Regions from separate parts of the Pedobacter folensis genome, predicted to be linked through region 1. Evidence: riboswitches for the same ligand, from Rfam matches in the RefSeq annotation. Region 1 holds a riboswitch; the other holds the start of a gene.
What was found. Region 1 has a riboswitch for cobalamin ahead of AC04QZ_RS03555 (TonB-dependent receptor plug domain-containing protein). Riboswitches for the same ligand answer to the same signal wherever they lie in the genome.
Positions count from the first base shown of each region.

Region 2: another riboswitch for cobalamin. It lies ahead of metE (5-methyltetrahydropteroyltriglutamate--homocysteine S-methyltransferase); the one in region 1 lies ahead of AC04QZ_RS03555 (TonB-dependent receptor plug domain-containing protein).

Region 1 covers NZ_JBWJIF010000001.1:900,160-910,949, forward strand. The annotation lists gene AC04QZ_RS03535 (YncE family protein) at 1-485, shown strand, start outside; gene AC04QZ_RS03540 (PKD domain-containing protein) at 546-1,679, shown strand; gene AC04QZ_RS03545 (PKD domain-containing protein) at 1,689-2,624, shown strand; gene AC04QZ_RS03550 (DUF5074 domain-containing protein) at 2,639-3,742, shown strand; cobalamin riboswitch at 4,046-4,237, shown strand; gene AC04QZ_RS03555 (TonB-dependent receptor plug domain-containing protein) at 4,336-6,201, shown strand; gene AC04QZ_RS03560 (DUF6580 family putative transport protein) at 6,241-6,828, shown strand; gene AC04QZ_RS03565 (ABC transporter substrate-binding protein) at 6,959-7,900, shown strand; gene AC04QZ_RS03570 (SIR2 family NAD-dependent protein deacylase) at 7,909-8,595, shown strand; gene AC04QZ_RS03575 (Dph6-related ATP pyrophosphatase) at 8,585-9,310, shown strand; gene AC04QZ_RS03580 (YMGG-like glycine zipper-containing protein) at 9,440-9,934, shown strand; gene AC04QZ_RS03585 (Dabb family protein) at 10,029-10,367, shown strand.
Region 2 covers NZ_JBWJIF010000002.1:370,389-381,178, forward strand. The annotation lists gene AC04QZ_RS10210 (ATP-binding protein) at 1-143, shown strand, start outside; gene AC04QZ_RS10215 (DUF3820 family protein) at 144-365, shown strand; gene AC04QZ_RS10220 (DsbA family oxidoreductase) at 665-1,381, opposite strand; gene AC04QZ_RS10225 (M14 family metallopeptidase) at 1,477-4,173, opposite strand; cobalamin riboswitch at 4,300-4,506, shown strand; gene metE (5-methyltetrahydropteroyltriglutamate--homocysteine S-methyltransferase) at 4,702-7,035, shown strand; gene AC04QZ_RS10235 (acyl-CoA thioesterase) at 7,161-7,547, shown strand; gene AC04QZ_RS10240 (class I SAM-dependent methyltransferase) at 7,601-8,266, shown strand; gene AC04QZ_RS10245 (phosphatidate cytidylyltransferase) at 8,385-9,194, opposite strand; gene AC04QZ_RS10250 (putative signal transducing protein) at 9,238-9,444, opposite strand; gene AC04QZ_RS10255 (lysostaphin resistance A-like protein) at 9,425-10,351, opposite strand; gene dusB (tRNA dihydrouridine synthase DusB) at 10,395-10,790, shown strand, end outside.

The sequences.
Region 1 (10,790 bases):
CCAAAACAAAAGACATTACCGTAAACAATAATCCGGTAAGAATACAAACAGCAGATAACGGCGATTTATTCGTGGTATGCTGGAACGACTACATCATCAATAACGACCCATCGCTCGATCGAATCAGTAGTGCCAGCGATACCAAAACAGGTTCTTATAGTTACGATCTCGGCATAATTGCGATCAATGGCTCAACAGCTTATGTAGCCAAAGATATTTATTCCAACCCTGAAATTAAATCGCTTAATACAGCAACTGGTGCCATTGGTACAGGTTTAATTACAAGCGGACAGGCTATAAATATACCTTACGGATTAACAATCAATCCCTTCAATAAAGAAGTGATTGTTGCTGATGCCAATAGCTATGGCAGCACCTCAGGATCTGCTTATGGTGTTGGAACAGATGGTAAAGTAAAATTCAGTTTTGAAACTGGCGCATTGCCTCAGCACGCTGTATTCAATTACAGTTACAAATACGAATAAGGGAGCATCATTATTCCTATCAAATTACACACAGAATAAATAATTTAATAAAACACATACATGAAAAAAAGTTATCTCTTATTAGCGCTTGGTATTGCTACGCTGGTATACAGTTGCAAAAAAGACAATGAAGCCGTTCCTGATGTTAACCTCTTTATTAAAGGAGAAACCATGACTGGAAAAGTGAATACCAAAACTGTTTTTGCCGCAGGAACAAATAATGGAAAAGGCTTTAATCACCAATGGAAACTCGATGGTAAAGTAGTAAGCAGCACTTATAACTACGATTTTACACCCCTAAAAGCCGGTACTTATGTAATTGAATATACCGCGAGCAACAACGCCGGATCTTTTTCGCACAAATACACTGTAACGGTGCCAATTCCGGTAGTGGAGATTACCACAAACAGCACCAAATTTATCACCACCGTTTTTGAATATCTACCAGCGCCAGGCCAGTTTATCAATGAAGGTTTGGGAAGCCTTGCAGGTGCACAGAAAATTATTGGTGATGTAAGCAAAACCAGCATGGTTACCTTAGGTGGTTTTGGTGGTTATATCATTTTTGGTTTCGACCACTCGGTAGTAAACAATACCGGTGCCGACCTCGCCATTTATGGTAATCCGATTGGTGGTACAACTCCTTTTGCCGAGCCAGGGATCGTTATGGTGAGTCAGGATATAAATGGAAATGGCAAACCTGATGATGAATGGTATGAACTCGCCGGGAGCGAATACAACAATCCGCTGACCATTAAAAACTACGAAATCACCTACACCAATCCGAAAGGTTTTGCCAATGTAAGCTGGACTGACAATCAAGGTGGCAGCGGAACTTACGATGTAAACAATTTCCACAAACACAATTTCTACCCAGAATTTGCACCCGATCAGGAAAAATTAACTTTAAAAGGAACATTACTGCCTTCAACATGGGGTAAAAACGGCAGTATTTTCATTAACAATGCCTTTCCATGGGGTTATACTGATAGTTGGTCGATAGAGGATGATTATGCCACTAAAAGATATAACAGTTTTGATCTTGATTGGGCCGTTGATCAAACCGGAAAGAAAATCGCCTTAAAAACCATCGATTTCGTAAAAGTTTATACCGGGCAAAGAGAAAAAGGAAACACACTTCTTGGAGAAGTCTCAACCGAAGTTAAAGGCGCAGTAGATCTGGGAATTAAATAAAACATGCTGATGAAAATAAAATCAATAATAAGCTTAGCACTTTTATCTGCTGTACTTCTTTCCTGCAAGAAGGAAAATCCGGCAGAAAAAGAGGAGGAAGGAGATAAACCAACAACAAACCAATCGCCATACCTCCATAAAATATATGATTTTAAGCAAGCACCCGGACAGTTTACCAACGACCTTGTAAAGACCGATATCCTGATCGGCAGTGCAGGTAATGGACTGGTTTCATTGGGCGGTTTTGGGGGATACATTATATTCGGCTTCGACCACAGTGTAACCAATAGCTCAGGGGCAGACCTTGGCATTTATGGCAATCCGCTTATTGGTGCAGGTATGGAATTCTCTGAGCCTGGTATTGTTTGTGTAATGCAAGACCAGAATAAAAACGGTTTGCCTGATGATGTGTGGTACGAACTAGCTGGAAGTGAATATAACGATCAGGCAACCATCAAGAATTATAAAATCACCTATTATAAACCCTCGAAATTAACGGATGATATCCGCTGGACGGATAACCAGGGCAAAGAGGGGTTGGTATTGAGAAATCAATTCCACACCCAGGATTATTTTCCTTCCTGGGCCACTACTAATGAAATTTCTTTCACCGGAACCTTGATTAAAAACACACTTGCTCCCGGAGAAATCATTACAAATAAACCATTCAATTTTGGTTATGCCGATAATGGATCAAGCGAATATTTAAGCTTGCAGGAACAATTTGGCAGGGGATACAATACCTTCGATATCGATTGGGCTGTTGATGCTACTGGTAAAAAAGTAACGCTTGCCTCTATCGATTTTGTAAAGGTTTATACCGGGCAAAACAGCAACGGAAATCCTTTCAGTCCGGATAATGATAACGACCGTTCGCGCTATATCGGAGAGATTTCGACAGAATTCGGCGGAGCGGTTGATCTTAAACTTTTAAAAAATAAATAACACCATATATCAGAATGAAACAATTCAACTTTAAACAAATATTTGTAGCTGCAGCAATTTTAACAACGGGTCTTTATGCTTGTAAAAAAGACAGTGTAAATGATATACAGATTGATCCAGTCGCAGGAAAATATGATAACGGCTTTTTTGTAATCGGCGAGGGATCTTACGGACAGAGTGCAGGTGCAGTAAGCTTTTACCGTTATGGTGATGATACCCTTTCCATTAGGGCATATGAGAAGGAAAACCCGGGAAAAACCTTATCAAACACCGCTAAAACAAGTACTTTGCAGTTTGCTTCGATAATTAATGGCAGTATTTACCTCATGAGCAAAATAAATGGTCCGATTGTTAAAATAAATGAACAAACTTTAAAAGAAGAGGCCAGATACGTACAGGAAGCCAGCAACTGGAGAAGTATTATACAAGTTGATGGGAGCAGGGGTTTGGTCAGTGCAAATGATGGTGTGTACCAGATCGACCTGAATACGCTTACCGTTCAAAATAAACTAACAACAGTAGGTGCGGTAAATACGGGCGATATGTGGAAGAAAGGCGATTACGTTTACCTGCTACAGAGTAATGGTGCGAAGATTGTATCTTCCAGTAACTATTCGCTGGTCAAGAGTTTTTCAAACATCAACCGTGGATTCGCACAAACACCAAATGGAAAAATCTGGGCTTCAACAGGTAGCCGTTTAATTGCAATCGACAATAATTTAGACACTGCAGGTGTTGGCCTAGCCGTTGCTGTAGGATCATTCGGTCTTGATGCACCAACCCGTATTACGGCCTCAACTAAAGAAAATGCCGTTTTCTATCATTCAGGAAAAGCAATTTATAAATATATCGATGGCGATAAAACATCCTTAGCACAGCCATTTATCAATATCACCGAAGATCCTTTTATGGTATACGGTGCTATTCGTTACGACAGGAATAAAGATTATATCGTTGTTAACGGAATCCAGGGTTACGGTGCAGCTTCTACAGTAAATTACCTGCTCATCTACAATGCATCAACGGGTGCTTTGGTGAAAAAAATTAAATACGGTGGTGATGGGGTAACCACAGATTTTACTAAAATCTATTTCCCTGATTTAGCCATATTCCATTAAAATAACATTCAATAATAACCTCTCAACCTAAAGGTCTGCATTTTTTTGCAGGCCTTTTTCTATTTCTATGGTCTCTGTCTCCACAGACCGTCAAGAATTAATTCACGGATTCTAATCTGAGGCCCTGATTTATAAACCCGGTAGGAGCGGCAGCCTCCGATTTTTCATCGGAGCTACAGCGGATAACGGGACTGCTGTTCCCGAAATCTAACTGACATTCCTTTCCAATTAAAGACCCTTATTATCATTTATTAATTTTCAGCTCTATTCTAGCACACACTTTCGGCTATCCGCTCTTTTTACTACATTTGCGCTGCTTTTGGTTCCCGGTGTAAAATCGGGATTAAAAGGGAATACAGTGTAAATCTGTAACTGTCCCGCAGCTGTAAGCTCTGTAACGTTTTTCAATCTACAAGTCACTGTTCCGCTTAACCGGTACGGGAAGACAGAAAAACGGGAGTAAGTCAGAAGACCTGCCTTTAGCATTTAATTTCATAGCTTTCGGGGATTGAAGCTAGGATTGAAATACTTAACGTTTTTCGTATTTTCATTTCCTTTCCTAATCTGTTGGCTGTGGGCAAAACCACAATCAAATGAACAAAAAAAGAATGCTAACTGTAGCCAGTCTGGGGCTAGCACAGTTAATGATTAGCCAGGTGGCTAATGCTCAAAATCAAGACAGTTTACAACTTAAAGATGTTGTAATTTCTGCAACAAAAAACGATCAGAAACAATCGCAAACAGGTAAAGTAGTCAGCATTATTAGTCGCGAAGTGCTCGAACGCAGTAACGGCAAATCATTACCCGATTTACTTTCAGAACAGGCAGGTATTATTATTAGTGGTGGCAACAGCAGTCAGGGGAAAGATAAAAGTATCTTTTTCAGAGGATCAGGCAGTGGTTATACCTTAGTACTTATTGATGGAATTGTACAAAACGATCCAGCGAGTATCAGCGGTACATTCGATTTACGTCTGTTCTCAATTGATCAGATTGATCATATTGAGATTTTAAGGGGCGGTCAGTCTACCATTTACGGATCTGATGCCGTTGCAGGTGTAATCAACATTATAACTAAAAAGGGCGGACCAAAAGGAAATACCATTTACGGTGTAGCCAGTGCAGGAAGTTTCGAAACCTATAAAGGTACGATCGGTTTAAATGGCGGTGTAGAAGGTTTTTCATACAACATTAACTACACACATTTAAAAACTGATGGAATTTCTGAAGCTGTAGCTCCAGCTGGAAGTGCGGCTATATTTGATAAAGATGGCTTTAAAACTGACGGTTTAAATGCTAATTTCGGTATCAAACTCGACAAAAACTTCTCTGTAAATCCGTTTTTACGTTATTTCTATGGCGATTATAAAATAGATGAAGGTGCTTTTGCGGATGGTTTACCTACCAATAATTCTATTTTGAAACAGTTTAGTGCAGGTTTCAACTCAGAATATAAATTCAACACAGGTAAAATAACACTTAACTACAGCCACGAGAGTAATTCAAACAATGTAAATTCGAGTTATGCAGGTTTTGAAAGTAAATTTTTAAACTTCGGTAAACTGAATGTGGTTGATTTATTCTACAACCAGAAATTGGGCAATAAATTAGATTTATTGGTAGGTATCGACAACAGAAAGATGAAGTTGATTACCGATACCAAAAACCCGACAACCAATATCTTTGCCGCTTATGGTTCATTGTTTTTACACGATTTAAGCATTTTTAACCTTGAAGTAGGCGGACGTTACAACAAACATGATCAATATGGAGAAAACTATACTTATTCTGTTACCCCAAGCATCAACATCATTAAAGAAGTAAAACTATTTGGAACAGTATCTACTGCATTCAAAATCCCTACGCTGAATATGTTGTTTGGTCAATATGGTGCCAATCTGGACCTGAAACCTGAAAAATCTCAGAATTACGAAGCCGGTGTAAATTTAAACATTGCTGATGAAGCCTTTACTTTAAGGGTTACTGGTTTCAAACGCGATTTAACTGACGCGATTGTTTATACCACAGGTTATATTAATCAGGGTAACCAAAAATATAAAGGTTTTGAAGTAGAACCAGCAGCAAAATTTAGTGTTTTCAATATCAATGCTTACTATGCTTTTGTAGAAGGAAATACAGGAACAACCAATTATTTAATTCGCAGGCCAAAGCATACCTTCGGCATTAATGCAGGTGCACAGGCCACAAGCCATTTATATGCAAGTGTTAACTTACGTTATTTTGGTAAACGTTTCGACACCAATTTTATGTCTTATTTAGACGAAGAAATGCCATCATACAACCTGTTAAATGCATATGTAGAATATGCCCTGGCTAAAAAACGTGTGAAAATATTTTTTGATGCCAAAAACATCCTGAACAAAAAATACACTGAAATTATTGGCTACAATACACCTGGCTTCAACTTTAATACAGGTGTAAGTTTTAATATCCGCTAATAAAGATTTAACTTTGCTTAAATATTAACCAGAAATAGCATGTCTCATTTAAAATTTAATCCACGCACTTTAATTTTGTTGTCAATAATATTGGCAATAACGGCTTTCCGTTTGCTGGTAACATTCAACTCAGATGAATTAAAGTTTGCCAATTTCTCATCAATAGGAGCGGTAGCTTTATTTGGAGGCGCATATTTTAAAGATCACCTTAAAGCATTTGCTTTTCCGCTATTGAGTTTGTTTTTAAGCGATTTGGTACTTTATACAACCATCTATAGAAAGTATGTAGATATGCTCTTGGTTCAAGAACTTTGGACATACCTTGCAATTGCACTAATGGTTTTAGCTGGTCGTTTCTTATTAAAAAAGGTAAATATTGCCAACTTATTCCTGTCTACAATTGTAATTGTATTCATCCACTGGATTGTAAGTGATATCGGTTCATGGTACGGAAACCCACTTTATACACAAAACTTTAGTGGTTTTATAGATTGTTTAATTAAAGCTATTCCATTCGAAATTAGATTTTTAGAAGGAACAGTGATTTACGGCGCTTTACTTTTCGGAGCTTTCGAAATTTTAAAAGCAAAATACCCGGTATTAAAACTGCAAACACAAGAGTTATAGAAATTCACTTGATTGGTGTTTCACCAAACAAATGAAATGCAGTATAGAAATCCTCTTTTGATTCGATTCAAAAGAGGATTTTTTTTAACTTAGAACATCATTACATTTTACCTATTACATCTTACATCCAATGAAAGTTGTTTCCTTTTTACCTGCCGCGACAAAAATGATTTACGATATGGGCCTGCAGGAATACCTGCATGGTGTAACATTCGAATGTCCTAAAGAGGCGGCAGATCAGCCCAAAGTGGTACGTTGCATATTAGAGGGCAAAAACTATTCGAGCATCGAAATCGACCGGATCTTTTCAGCATCAAAAGCACAGGGCAAAAGTTTGTATTGGGTAGATGATGCACTGCTAGAAAGCATCGCACCTGATGTGGTTTTCACGCAGGATATATGCGAAGTTTGCAATATCGATACCGTTTGTACCGAAACAGCGGTAATGAAGCTTAGCAAACAGCCAACACTGGTTCCCTTATCGCCAAATAACTTACAGGATGTTTTCGAATGTGCCATTACCATTGCCAGGGCTTTAGGGAAGGAAGAAGTGGCTTTAAATTACCTCGCAGGCCTGCAAAAGAAAACAGATCACATTTTAGATCAGCTTAGGGCAAACCGTGCACCACTAAAAAGGATCATGCTGATGGAGTGGATCGAACCGATCTACAACTGCGGGCATTGGATTCCTTTTCAGATTGCGGCAGCTGGTGGTGTAGATATGTTGTCTAATCCCGGAGGCGACTCTATCGTAACCCAATGGGATAAAATCCTGAAATATAATCCAGAGGTACTGGTTATTGCACCATGTGGTTTTGATATGAACAGGAGCATGGAAGAAATGGAGCTGTTAACCTCAAAACCAGGTTGGAAAGATCTGGAGGCCGTAAAAAACAACCAGGTTTACATTGCCGATTTTGATATGTTTACCCAACCGAGTGTAGGTACCCTGGTTGAAGGTATCCAGGCCTTAGCCTGTATGTTCCACCCGGAGATATTTAAGGCAGACGAAAATATAGCCAAAAAATTCATCAACCACAGCCAGTCTGTGAAATCATTTAAATCTGTGTAACCATATCTATGAAATTAGTCGTTTTAACAGGAGCAGGGATCAGTGCCGAAAGTGGGTTAAAAACATTTAGGGATTCTGATGGATTATGGGAGGGCTATAATGTTTACGATGTGGCTACCCCCGAAGCCTGGGAGAGAAATCCCGAATTGGTACAGGAATTTTATAACGAAAGGAGAAGACAGGTTTTAGCTGCAAAACCCAATCTGGCCCACCAGTTACTGGCCGAATTGGAAAAAGACTTCGACGTTGAGATTATTACCCAAAACATTGATGATTTGCACGAAAGGGCAGGCTCAACCAAAGTGACACACCTTCATGGTGTAATTACCAAATCTCAATCTGATAGAAAACCGGAATTAACCTATCCCATTGCAGGGTCGGAAATTAAAATGGGAGAGCTTTGCGCGCTGGGTTCCCAACTTCGTCCGCATGTAGTGTGGTTTGGCGAAGCAGTACCCATGATAGAAGTAGCCGCTAAACTCTGCAAACAGGCCGATTTGTTCGTACTCATCGGAACTTCATTAGCCGTTTACCCGGCAGCAGGTTTAATTGATTTTGTTCCTTCCTTTGTTGACAAATACATTATTGATCCAAAAACGCCTGATGTAAAACGTTATAAAAACGTGATCAACATTGAGAAAAACGCGGTAGAAGGTGTTGCCATTTTAAAAGATATCTTAGCCAATGCCAGATAAAAAGATTTGCATTTTTAACTGGAGTGGTGGCAAAGACAGTACATTGGCTTTGCACTACGTTTTACAAGACCCTACAATCGAAATCCGTTACCTGATTACGACAGTCACTGAAAAATATAATCGTGTTTCGATGCATGGTGTTAGGGAAGCTTTACTCATTAAACAAGCCGAAAGTATTGGGATTCCCCTATATCAGATCCGTTTGGGCGAAATGCCGGATATGGAAACCTACGACCGTACCATGAAGCATCATCTTTCTAAGTTTAAAGAGCAGGGCATTACGCATTCTATTTTCGGTGATATTTTTTTAGAAGACTTACGTAGCTATCGGGAGAATAAATTGGCCGAAATTGGGCTTAAGGCTCTTTTTCCGCTCTGGAAAAAAAACACGAAAGATTTGATCGGTGAATTTTTAAACCTGAACTATAAAACCATCATTGTTTGCACACAGCAAAATCTCGAAAATTTCTGTGGAAAAGTAATCAGTCATGATTTAATTGATCAGTTACCTGCAGATATTGATCCTTGCGGAGAAAACGGAGAGTTTCATACTTTCGCATTTGAAGGGCCAATTTTCAAGAATAAAATCACCCTCACCACCGGAGAGAAGGTATTCAGAACTTATAATGCCCCAGGCAAAACCAGTACAGATGATGATTCACCTTGTTCAACCACAGCACTTTCGGGCTTCTGGTATATGGATTTGTTAGAATAATTTTTCTATTTAAAACATTTTGGCATCATTTTTTCTTTAGTAGTTATAATTAACTAAATCACACATCCATTTGAAACCTGTTTAGCGAGGTTAGGTAACTAAACAAGTATCATATTAAAATTAAGAGTTATGAAAAAGATATTGGTAGTAATCGCATTAAGTTCTTCAGTTTTATTTGCTTGTAACAATAAAGCAAAAGAAGAAGCTGCATTAAAACAACAACAGGCTGAAAAACAACTGGCCATTAAAGCCGTTAAAGATAGTTTAAGGTTAGATAGCTTTAAAAAAGCCGAAGTAGCCAAAGCAGAGCAGGAAAAAGAAGCAAAACACCAGGCAGAATTAGCCGCAGCGAGGAGATCAGGTTCATCCAGATCTTATGCAAGTTCTGGCGGTGGTTCTAGCAGTGCTTACGGTGGCACACAACCAACAGCTAAGAAAAAAGGTTGGAGCGATGCAGCTAAAGGCGCAGTTATTGGTGGTGCAGCAGGAGCCGTTGGTGGTGCTTTAATTGATAAGAAAAAAGGTAGAGGTGCGATCATTGGTGGCCTAGTTGGCGCTGGTGGCGGTTATTTAATTGGTAGAGGCGAAGACAGAAAATCTGGCCGTGTGCAACCTAAAAACTAAAAAGCCTTATAAAATAATAGGAAGTCCCGATTTACATCGGGACTTTTTTTGTGCCCTATAAAATGATTTATATATTTAACAAAAAAAAGAAGCGATGACAGAAATTAATACGGCTGCAGATAAAGGACAGATTCAACACTTCGTTATGTTCTGGTTAAAACCTCAACTAACCAAAACCGAAATCGCAGATTTCGCTAATTTCTTCGAAAGTTTAAAACCCATAAAATATATCAAGACATTAAGTTACGGCTTAGCGGCTAATACGCCTGTTCGCCCTGTAACGGATAATTCTTTTACTTATTCGCTTACCATTACCTTTGCCAACATCGCAGACCATAATGCTTATCAGGAAGATCAAGTGCATTTAGATGCCGTAGAAAAATTCTCTAAAAACTGGTACAGGGTAGTGGTGCACGATACCGTGATTACTTAGTCAGTTGGCAATACCTATCTACCAACTCAAGGCAGCAGTAGCAGGCAAAGGAAACACTCCTCAACTCGTCATCCTGAACTTGTTTCAGGATCTTTCAAATAAGCTAATAAGAATGCAATTGGTACAGGGTAGTGGTGCACGATACCATGATTGCTTAATCAATTTTACAGCACCTGTCGGCCAACTCAATGCAGTAGTAGCAGGCAAAGGAAACACTCCTCGACTCGTCATCCTGAACTTGTTTCAGGATCTTTCAAAGAAGCTGATAAGCATGCAATAATTTTAAGCTACCGAACCCGTGATTGCTTAATCAATTTTGCAGCCCCGTCTGGCCAGCCCAAGGCAGCAGTAGTAGGCAAACGAAACACTCCTCAACTCGTCATCCTGAACTTGTTTCAGGATCTTTTAAAGAAGTTGATAAGA
Region 2 (10,790 bases), on a different contig from region 1:
AAGTAAAAAACGGAGAAATTTTAGCTGCCGACTTTAAATGGGGGAACCAAAAGAAAAAAATACCAGGCTTTTTTGCCAAAAATTACACAGAAGCCACATTTTCTGTAATTAACAAAGAGAATTATTTAGACTTTATATTATAAATGTTAGACCCCACCTTATTGCTCGATTTAGTAAAAATGCAGATGCCTTATGGAAAATATAAAGGTTATCTGATCTGCAATATCCCTGAAAGTTATTTGCTTTGGTATAAAGACAAAGGCTTCCCGAAAGGAAAATTGGGCGATTTAATGGCTACCATGTTCGAAATACGGGTGAATGGATTAGAGTATCTGTTAACACCGTTGAAGAATCAAAATCGATAGTTAAGAATGATAGGTTAATGCGAATATTTATTTCGGGCTACTGTCTTCCCAAACCAAAAAGTGATAGTGGCAGGTATAGAGGAATCGTCATTCCCAACTTGATTGGAAATCGTAATGCCTTAATAGGGTCGCAGGTTGCATTAAGATTCCCGCCTGCGCGGGAAAGACGATCGTTTTGAATAGATCTCTCCATTGCGCTGCGCTCCAGTCGAGATGACGACTAATCTGTAAAAACCGCAGATCAAAATGGCTTTCGCAAAAAAATTTGCGTTGATCAGCTTAATCTGCGGGAAACAAATCTATATTTCACAACCATTCTCATCACAAACCGCATCATCATTTTTATTTAATGAAGTCAGTGTTGTTTTGGGTTGAGCTTCTTTCCATTCGGTAAAACTTTGGGTAAGTGCATCGGTAAAAGCCTGAACAGGTTGGGCACCCGAAACGCCGTACTTGCGGTCCATTACAAAATAAGGTACACCGCGAATCCCTAAATTCTGACTTTCGTAAATATCGTAACGAACAGCCTCCGCAAATTGATCTCCCTTTAAAACTTCTTCTGCCTCTGTGCGATCCAAGCCAATTTCTACCGCAAGATCAACCAAAACATCGGTTTCGCCAATATTTTTGCTGTTTACAAAATGAGCTTCAAACAGTTTCTCTTCGGCTAAATCCTGAAGCTTATGCTTTGCGGCCAAATGGATCAAACGGTGTGCATTAAAGGTATTGGCAGGGATATTGGCATCAAAATCGATGGTTAAACCGGCATTTGCAGCCATATCAACCACTTGTTTGGTCATTTGTTTGGCTTGTTCAATAGGCATTCCTTTGCTTCGCGAAAGGTAATCGTATACCGTTTCATTATTTGTATTATGGTATTCAGGGTTGAGCTGATAACTTTTCCAATCCACTTCAATTTCATTTTTGAAAGGCAATTTTTCTATAGCCTGTTCAAAATGTCTTTTCCCGATATAGCAAAACGGACACATTACATCCGACCAGATTTCTACTTTCATGGTACAAAATTAAGGTGATTATACTTGCCTATAGTAAGGCCAAAGTAAAAAGCCGCTATCGTTCAGGATAGCGGCTCTCATTTACAAATACTTTATTACTTGTATAACTGGTTAAATATCAGTTTAAATGTACCATGCGTTTGTGCCCTAAAAGCAATTTCTGGTCCGAAAGCAAGCAATTTACCCTTACCAACCTTAGCTTCAAAAGCAGTTACCCCGTCCTGCAGGTAAGCCTGACCCCAGGCCCAGCCGCTGCGTAATGGTGTTGCATTTTCGAACCACATTAAAGGTTTAATCTTTCCGGCTACAATAGCATCGCCGGTGAGTTTAAAAACAGGGCTATTGTCGAAATATACATCTGCTTCTTTTTCCATGCCCCAATTGGTTGGCAAAGTAGTATCAACACCAACGTTTAAAACACTTCCCGGAACATAATATTTTTCAGAAGGTAACCGCTTTTCCTCTCCATTTACAATTTCGACCATTGCATTTCGAACAGGGAGGTTTAAATGATAGGCTAAATTGGTACTACTACCAATGGTTACAATATTCCCACCGGCTTCTAAAAATTTCTTTAATTCAGGGATCGATTTATCTGCCGTAATCCTACCCAAACGATTTCTAAACTCCTGAGGGATTTCTTCTGCTTTTGGTCCGAAAGATCTGTTTCCAAACCCTCCGCCCTGAACAGCAGGTATTGCTCCACCCACAAAAACAATTACATCGTATTTAGATTTTAAATTGCCCGCATCAATATCCTGTGGATAAATTACTGTTGCGTTATAATGGTATTGCTCCATTAAAAAGCGCACCCAACCCGAAGCCATAGAACCTCCATAGGTGTCCCAAAGGGCAATTCTTCCAGCAGAAATTTTAATTTTATCTTTTGGTACAGCTGCGCTTTTTAATTTGATATTCGCTTTTTCCAATATGGATTTCCCTGCCGATGAAACATAAAAATCGCCATTCTCCGTCGAACGATACACCTCAACTTTGTTTTTCAATAAGTCGTTTACTGCAGTATAAGAATCGTTTTGCGCCGCACTCAATACGTAACCCGATCCATTTGGCAATTTATGCTCAAATTTCAATAAAGCACCATAAGGATTTCTCTCAAACGGCCCTGAAAAATCGTTGAGAATCCGATCGAACTTCACATCCATTAAATAGGCCAGGGTCCATCCTGCGGCATCATATGGCGGAATTGGTGCACCTCCCTCGTATTTAAAATCGTTCGGGTGATCCTGAGGCTCGAACATATCCAAAACATGTGGACGAAACGCCTGATCGGTTTTAACCACGTAACTTCCGGCAGGATAATTTTTGCCGGCAACAGTAAACGAAGCCGTCGCTTTTTGAACTACAATACCTGTCCTGATCAAAGCATTTAAAAACTTAACAGCAGAATTAAAGTCCGGCTGATCTGCCGATAAAATATATCCGCGTGGATCTCTGTTTAAAGGAGCTTTCATCACGGTATCAAACGCTTTCATACTAATTTGTCGTCTTGCACCAAAATCGGCATCTCCTCCAGCAACTGAAGCACCTTTTTCGCCTTTGGCAGCATTATTAATGGCCTCTATTTTTTTTGGAGAAAAAGACCAGGTATCTTTCTTACCCCGCTCAATAGAATTTCTGCCCATCTGGTAAATATTAAACAACAATTCATCGCGGTAACGTTGTGCATAATTTAAAACGGCATAATTTAACGATACCGAATAATCGATCGAGTTTTTAAAGTACCATTTCCTTGGGGTAATTGGGTTTGGTGAATCGCCGTTCGGCAATAACCTCGAAGGAACTAGCGGAATTTCAGCGGGTGTAGGGTTCCCGATAATTTCAGTTAACAGCCCAATCATGTTATGAAAATAGGTGGTGGTTCTTAAACCACCATTGTACCAGGTAGAATAAACAGATCCCCCTCGCTGGGTATAACCAGGTTTGTTTTCTACATTCATCCTATTGTGCATGGCCGCACCAACGGCATCTAAACTGGTTAGCAGGGTTGGGTCGAAAACATAATTAAACGGGTCGCGGTAGGGTGGACCTGCCACAACGGTTCCAGCCGGACCAGCCTGATGGTGGTTATACATAATCTGCGGGATCCATTCAACAAAAAGCTGACGTCCAATATTCTGCGTTTCTTTAAGGTTGAGCATAAAGAAATCGCGATTGTTGTCGTGCCCTGCATATTTTTCATACAAAACGGGCAAGCCTGAGGTTGTTCTTTTCTTGGGATCTTTCTCTCGCATATACCAATTGCTCACCAGTTCTTGCCCATCAGGATTGGCATGGGTAAACAAGATGATTACATTATCCAAAATACGAAGGGTTTCAGGATCCTTTCTGGAGGCAAACTCATAAGCGGTTTCGATTAGCTGATGTGCACCCACTACCTCGTTTGCATGCAAGCCACCATCTATCCACACTACCGCTTTGCCTTCCTGGGCTAATGCTTTTGCCTGCTCAGGTGTAATTTCGGCATGTGCCAGTTGTTGCGAAATTTCCTTATAACGGTCTAATTTCTTCAGGTTTTCCGGTGAAGAAACAATCAGCATATACTGGCTTCTGCCTTCTTCGGTTTTACCGATATCAACCAGTTTAATGCGGTCAGAACTTGCCGCGAGTTTCTTAAAGTAAGCTTCGGTTTGGGTATAATTGGCCAGTTGGTAATCGTCGCCGATATCAAAACCAAAATGCGACTTTGGCGTTGGTACTTCCTGTGCCAGCACCGCACAGCTATTTACCATTAAAAAAGCAATACAAAGCCTTTTAAAGTAGATTTTTATCATAATAAGGGTTTAGTTAGGTACTCAAATATAATAGAGAATAAGCTCCAAAAACGGCTTGCTGTAAATTTGTTACAAGTTTTAAATCCTAATCCATACATTTGCCCTGATGTAAGTTCTTAACTTTATTTTTCATCAACCGATACAGGTTCCCGGAATTACACCCGGGATTAATAGGGAATCGTGTGCAAATCACGAGCTGTCGCGCAACTGTAAATTCTGTCTTTATCTAAAAGACAACGGTCTTATCATTCATGCCACTGTGCCGTTTATCGGTATGGGAAGGCGATAAGATCGGGAATAAGCCAGGAGACCTGCCTATATTGAATTGACGGTGCTTTCGCGTTATAAAGTAATTGGTCAGGTCTGATTGTACACCATAAAATTAAAATTTTATAGGCTTGCTTTAAGCTTTTGGCTATTGAGTAGGCAGGCTGTGCCATAACCTTTCCTTTTAATTTTTAATATAAAGTATTACAAAATATTGCTTGAGGGCTTTTAAACGATTTATTTACTTAATCTTTAAAAGAGATGCTAACGCAAAATCTGGGCTATCCGCGAATAGGTAGCCAAAGGGAATTAAAGAAAATCTGCGAAAATTACTGGGCAGATAAAACTGGGTACAAAAATGTACTTCAGGTGGGAAAAAACATTCGCCACGAAAACTGGAACCTTCAAAAAGAAGCTGGAATTGATGTTATTCCTTCGAACGACTTTTCTTTTTATGATCATGTGCTCGATCATTCTTTAACTTTTGGGGCCATCCCAAAAAGGTACAACGAAGTAATCCTGAAAAAAGGAAATTCTGAGCTTGATCTTTATTTTGCCATGGCCAGGGGTTATCAAAAGGAGGGATTGGATGTAGTAGCCATGGAAATGACCAAGTGGTTCGATACCAATTATCATTACATTGTTCCTGAATTTTATAAAGACCAGCCTTTTAAACTTTTCTCTACTAAAGTGATCGATGAGTTTTATGAGGCGAAACAATTGGGCATTACGACCAAGCCTGTTTTAATCGGTCCGGTTTCTTACCTTTTACTGGGGAAAGAAAAAGAAGCTGGTTTCGAAAAAATCGACCTGATCAAAAATCTCCTTCCGGTTTATATTGAGATTTTATCCCGCCTGGATGCTTTGGATGTAGAATATGTTCAGTTTGATGAGCCCTTTTTGACTTTAGACCTTAGCGAGAAAGACAAAAAAGCTTACGAATATGTTTATAAAGAGATCAGAAAGACTTTCCCAAGGCTAAAAATTGTTTTGGCTACTTATTTCGAAGGTTTGGGCAATAATTTAGCCCTAACAACTTCATTACCGGTAAATGGTTTACATATCGATCTGGTACGTGCTGAAGATCAATTATCGGCTGTTTTGGCTTCATTAAAAGAAGAGACCATCCTTTCATTAGGTTTGGTAGACGGAAGAAATATCTGGAAAAACGATTTCGAAAAATCCGTTTCAATCATTAATCAAGTGGTAGAAAAAAGAGGATTAGATAAAGTTTGGATCGCTCCATCTTGTTCACTAATCCACTCACCGGTTGATTTAGACAATGAAACCAATGAGCAAAATCTTTCAGCAGAAATTAAACAATGGCTGGCTTATTCGAAACAAAAAATTTCGGAGCTAGCGACCTTAAAAAAGCTAATCACCAACGAAAGCCCTGCATCTACCCTGCAAAAAATGGAGGAAAACAAAATTGCCATTGCTAACCGCAAAGTTTCTAAAATCATCCATAACCCTGAAGTAAAAGAACGTGTTCTGGGTTTAAAAGCACAGGATGCCGAACGATTGAGCCCGTTTTCAAGCAGAAAAATAAAGCAACAGGAACTTAATCTTCCCATTTATGCCACTACCACCATCGGATCGTTTCCGCAAACAGCAGAAGTAAGAAGCTGGAGGGCTAAGCTTAAAAACGGAACTTTTACCGTGGAAGAATATGATGATCTGATCGCCAAAGAAACTGCTAAAGCCGTAAACTGGCAGGAAGAAATCGATCTGGACGTGTTGGTTCATGGCGAATTTGAACGTAACGACATGGTGGAGTATTTCGGCGAGCAGCTGGATGGCTTTGCTTTCTCTAAAAATGGCTGGGTACAGAGTTATGGCTCACGCTGTGTAAAACCACCGATCATTTTTGGTGATGTTTCGCGCCCGAAACCCATGACCGTAAAGTGGACAGCCTATGCACAATCGCTTACCTCGAAATACATGAAAGGGATGTTAACTGGTCCGGTAACGATTTTACAATGGTCGTTCGTCCGTAACGATCAACCAAAATCCGAAACCTGCACGCAGATTGCCCTGGCCATCCGTGATGAGGTTTGCGACCTGGAAAATGCAGGGATAAAGATCATTCAGATTGACGAGCCCGCCATTAGAGAGGGTTTACCATTACGCAAAGCCGATTGGCAAAACTATTTGAATTGGGCAGTTAAAGCCTTTAAAATTTCGGCCAGTGGCGTGAAAGACGATACACAGATCCACACGCATATGTGTTATTCGGAGTTTAACGATATCATCCAAAACATTGCCGATATGGATGCAGATGTAATCACCATTGAAACTTCACGGTCGCAGATGGAATTATTAGACGCTTTTGCCGATTTTAAATATCCAAATGAAATTGGCCCGGGTGTATACGATATCCACTCTCCAAGGGTTCCGAAGCGGGAAGAAATGGTTCAGTTGCTCAAAAAAGCAAAGGCTGTTATTCCTTCCGAACAACTCTGGGTAAACCCTGATTGTGGTTTAAAAACCCGTGGTTGGGACGAAACCAAAAAGGCTTTAATAGAAATGGTCGAGGCCGCCAAAGAGATGCGTAAAGCCGAAGAGGTTTTGGCTGCAGCTCTTCAGGCGAATTAACCCTGCTTATTTTTGCTACGGAAACACGGATTTTTCTATTCCTGTTATCCAAAGCCAAGCTTTACTTTGACAACTTTCTAATAAAGAAAGTTGTCAAAGCTTTTTACAGCACCTATATTTAACCCATGACCCTAGAAGAAAGAATAGAAAATTCTAAAACCAGCATTTTTAAAGCCGTTTTCCCCAACACAACCAATCATTATGATACCCTTTTCGGAGGCACCGCCATGCATTTAATGGATGAGGTTGCTTTTATTACCGCAACCCGCTTTAGCCGTCAGATTATGGTTACCGTAAGCAGCGACCGGATAGATTTTAAAAAACCAATCCCGGCAGGCACTATTGTAGAGCTTATCGGTAAGGTAAACCATGTGGGAAATACCAGTTTAAAGGTTAATGTAGAAATTTATATCGAGCAGATGTATGCTGAAGGAAGAGAGTTGGCCGTACATGGCGATTTTACTTTTGTGGCCATTGATGAAAATAAAAAGCCGGTTCAGGTAATTAAATAAGCTTTGGCCAAAAAGATGTAAAAATCATACCGCCGGAATCTTTAAATTTGATTATGGAACAGCAACTTTCTGAGGAAGACTTAAAAAATATTGCCAGGCAACTGGCTTGTCCCGAAGGCGAACACGGCATTAAAACAGGCGAAATGATGCATGCCAATAATATCGGTATGACTACTGCTGCGATTGATTCACTTGATCTTCAAAACAATGAAACTGTTTTAGAAATCGGTCATGGCAACGGCGGACACATCGCTCAATTATTATCAAAAGCCGAAAACCTCCATTATTTTGGTGCCGATATTTCTCCAACCATTATTGCTGAAGCCGGAAAAATCAATCAGGATTTCATAACAAAAGGAAAGGTTCACTTTCAGCTAACAGATGGCATTACATTGCCTTTTGATGATGATCGGTTCGATAAAATTTTTACGGTTAATACAATATACTTCTGGACAAATCCCAGCGAATACCTTAACGAAATTAAGCGAATATTAAAACCTAAGGGCACTTTTTCTATAGGTTTTGCTGATAAAACTTTCATGCAAAACCTCCCTTTTACCCCTTATGGATTTACACTTTATGAGGTAGAAACCGTAAAAAAATTATTAGAAAAAGCAGGTCTTACCATTAAAAATACCCTTAAAAAATTAGAGCAGCTACAAAGTAAAACCGGCGAACAGCTGGAAAGGGAATATTACGTGATAACGGCTACTGCATAAGAAAAAATCATAGGCCTAATTTAGTGAAATAGCGATTGTATCGCTAATAGCATAAACACATTACAAATGTAGATCTCATTCATCCCCGTTGCAAATGAGGGCGATAATAAGTTCAATTTTAATACAAAATCAGGTACAGATAAGCATAAACTACTGGAGCTGCCAGTAACAAGCCATCAAAACGATCTAACAAACCACCGTGGCCAGGTAACAAACCACCACTATCTTTCGTATCCAGACTGCGTTTAAGCATCGATTCTACTAAATCGCCCAGTGTACCAAAGCAGGCAATCAATACAGCCATACCAATCCAAACCCAGGCAGGACTTTCGGTAAATAGAAATGATAAACCAAAAGCAACCAAAACACTGGTAAACATGCCTCCGAAAAAACCTTCCCAGCTTTTCTTCGGCGAGTGTCGCTCGAACAATTTGCGTTTACCATATTTTACGCCGAAAAGATATGCGCCTGTGTCATTAGCCCAAAGCATCAGTAAAAATGCCAGTGGAAGATGAAAATTATATTCGCTCCAGTTTTTTAAAAAACCCAGCGCATGAAAAAAACAGAAAGGAATGGTTACATAAACAAAGCCCACAAAAGTGTAGGAGATATTGGCGAATGGAATTTTGTTCTTTTTATATAACTCCTTAATAAAAACCGAGAAAATTAGCGGGATACAAAGCAAAAGGTATTTCACATCGTATTTGAGGTAGTGTAAACCTGCAGCCATTAAAAATATTAATGAGCTAGCCGCCAAACCAATATTGCGGTGTGGCCTGATTCCAGCGTTTTTAATCAGCTTATAAAACTCAAACAAAGCCAAAACACTTAAAACAAGATAAAAAATAGTAAAAGTATAACTCCCCAGTAAGATGGAGCCAAGCATTACAATGGTAAAAAAGAAAGCGGTTATTGCCCTGGTTTTCATTTAAGGTAAGAGGTAAAGGGTGTAAGGTTTAAGGTCATTATTACTACTCAATTTCGTTTTCAACGATGTATTCTATGGCTTTATCGAAATCTACCTTATTCACCAAAACATTTATTTCGCCAATATTATAGGCCGAGAGCTGTTTATTCATCGTTACTGCCGGAATCCCGGCTTCTGTTAATCCCTGTTTTAATACCTCGGCCGCAAAGGCATCGCTGGTGGTATATACTTTAACCCAATTTTCGCTCACGTGTTGCGCTATCTTTAAAAAATTTAAACAAAGCTATGGTAATTATTGCACTAATTAAATAGCCATACCATGGAAAACCGATTGGTTCATCTGCTTTATCGAGTGGCATATGGTGTTTCTGCATATAAAAAGCCGCACAAACCGCATAAGCATTGTTTATAAAGTGCGCCAGCATGGCATACCAGATGCTTCCGCTAAAATAATACAGGTAACCAAATCCTGCACCCAATAACATCCGTGGTACAAAACCATAAAACTGCACATGGATGGCGCTAAAAATAATGGCTGATAACCAGATAGCCACATGGGGATTCTCAAAAGCCCTGTTTAACGATCGTTGTACACCTCCACGAAACATCAGTTCTTCGCCAACCGCAGGTATAACGGCAATCATAATGAGGTTTACGATAAAATCGAAATTACTGCGTACGGTGATCAATTGAATGGTCATTTTCATTGCAATAGCCTCCTTTTCCTTCATCCACTGTTCTATCTTATGCAAAAAATCAGGCAAAACCATTTTCTGGTTCCAGATCACCGTCCACTCCATAAATGGCATACTCAGGATCATAATAGCGAGAACCAGCACAACCAATAAGAATTTTGGTTGCCTGAAAAGATAAAATTCGGTTACTTTTTTCCGCTCTGTTAAAGCCAGGGCGATTGGAGGTAATATAAATGTTCCGATGGAACTTAATATTTGTATCACTTTAAAACCACCAATATACTTAGGATTACCAGCTAAAAGCATGTCTAGATTACTTACTATTCCTAAGCCATACATCATTAAAACGATGGCAATAGCCAGAATCCCAAACACAAGCCCGCCTATAACTGCGTAAAATAAAAGTAAAAGTAATTGTAAGAAAGGATTGATTTCCTCCTTGTTAGGTGTTACAAAATTCATTATTTGTACCTTTGTATGTTTTATTAATCGTTGAAGATAGAAAATGTCTGTTAAGATAGGAAATATAGATTTAGGTGAGTTCCCGTTATTGCTGGCTCCAATGGAGGATGTAAGCGATCCGCCATTCCGTTATGTATGCAAAAAAAACGGAGCTGATATGATGTATACCGAATTTATTTCTTCGGAGGGTTTGATCCGTGATGCTGCAAAAAGCATACAAAAGCTTGATATTTTCGAGTACGAAAGACCCATTGGTATCCAGATTTTTGGTGGCGATATCGATCACATGAGAGAAGCATCAGAAATTGCCTCTGCTGCAGGACCCGATCTCGTAGACATCAATTATGGCTGTCCCGTTAAAAATGTAGTATGTAAAGGCGCAGGTTCCAGCCTGTTACAGGATATTGATAAAATGGTAAAAATGACCGAAGCCGTAGTT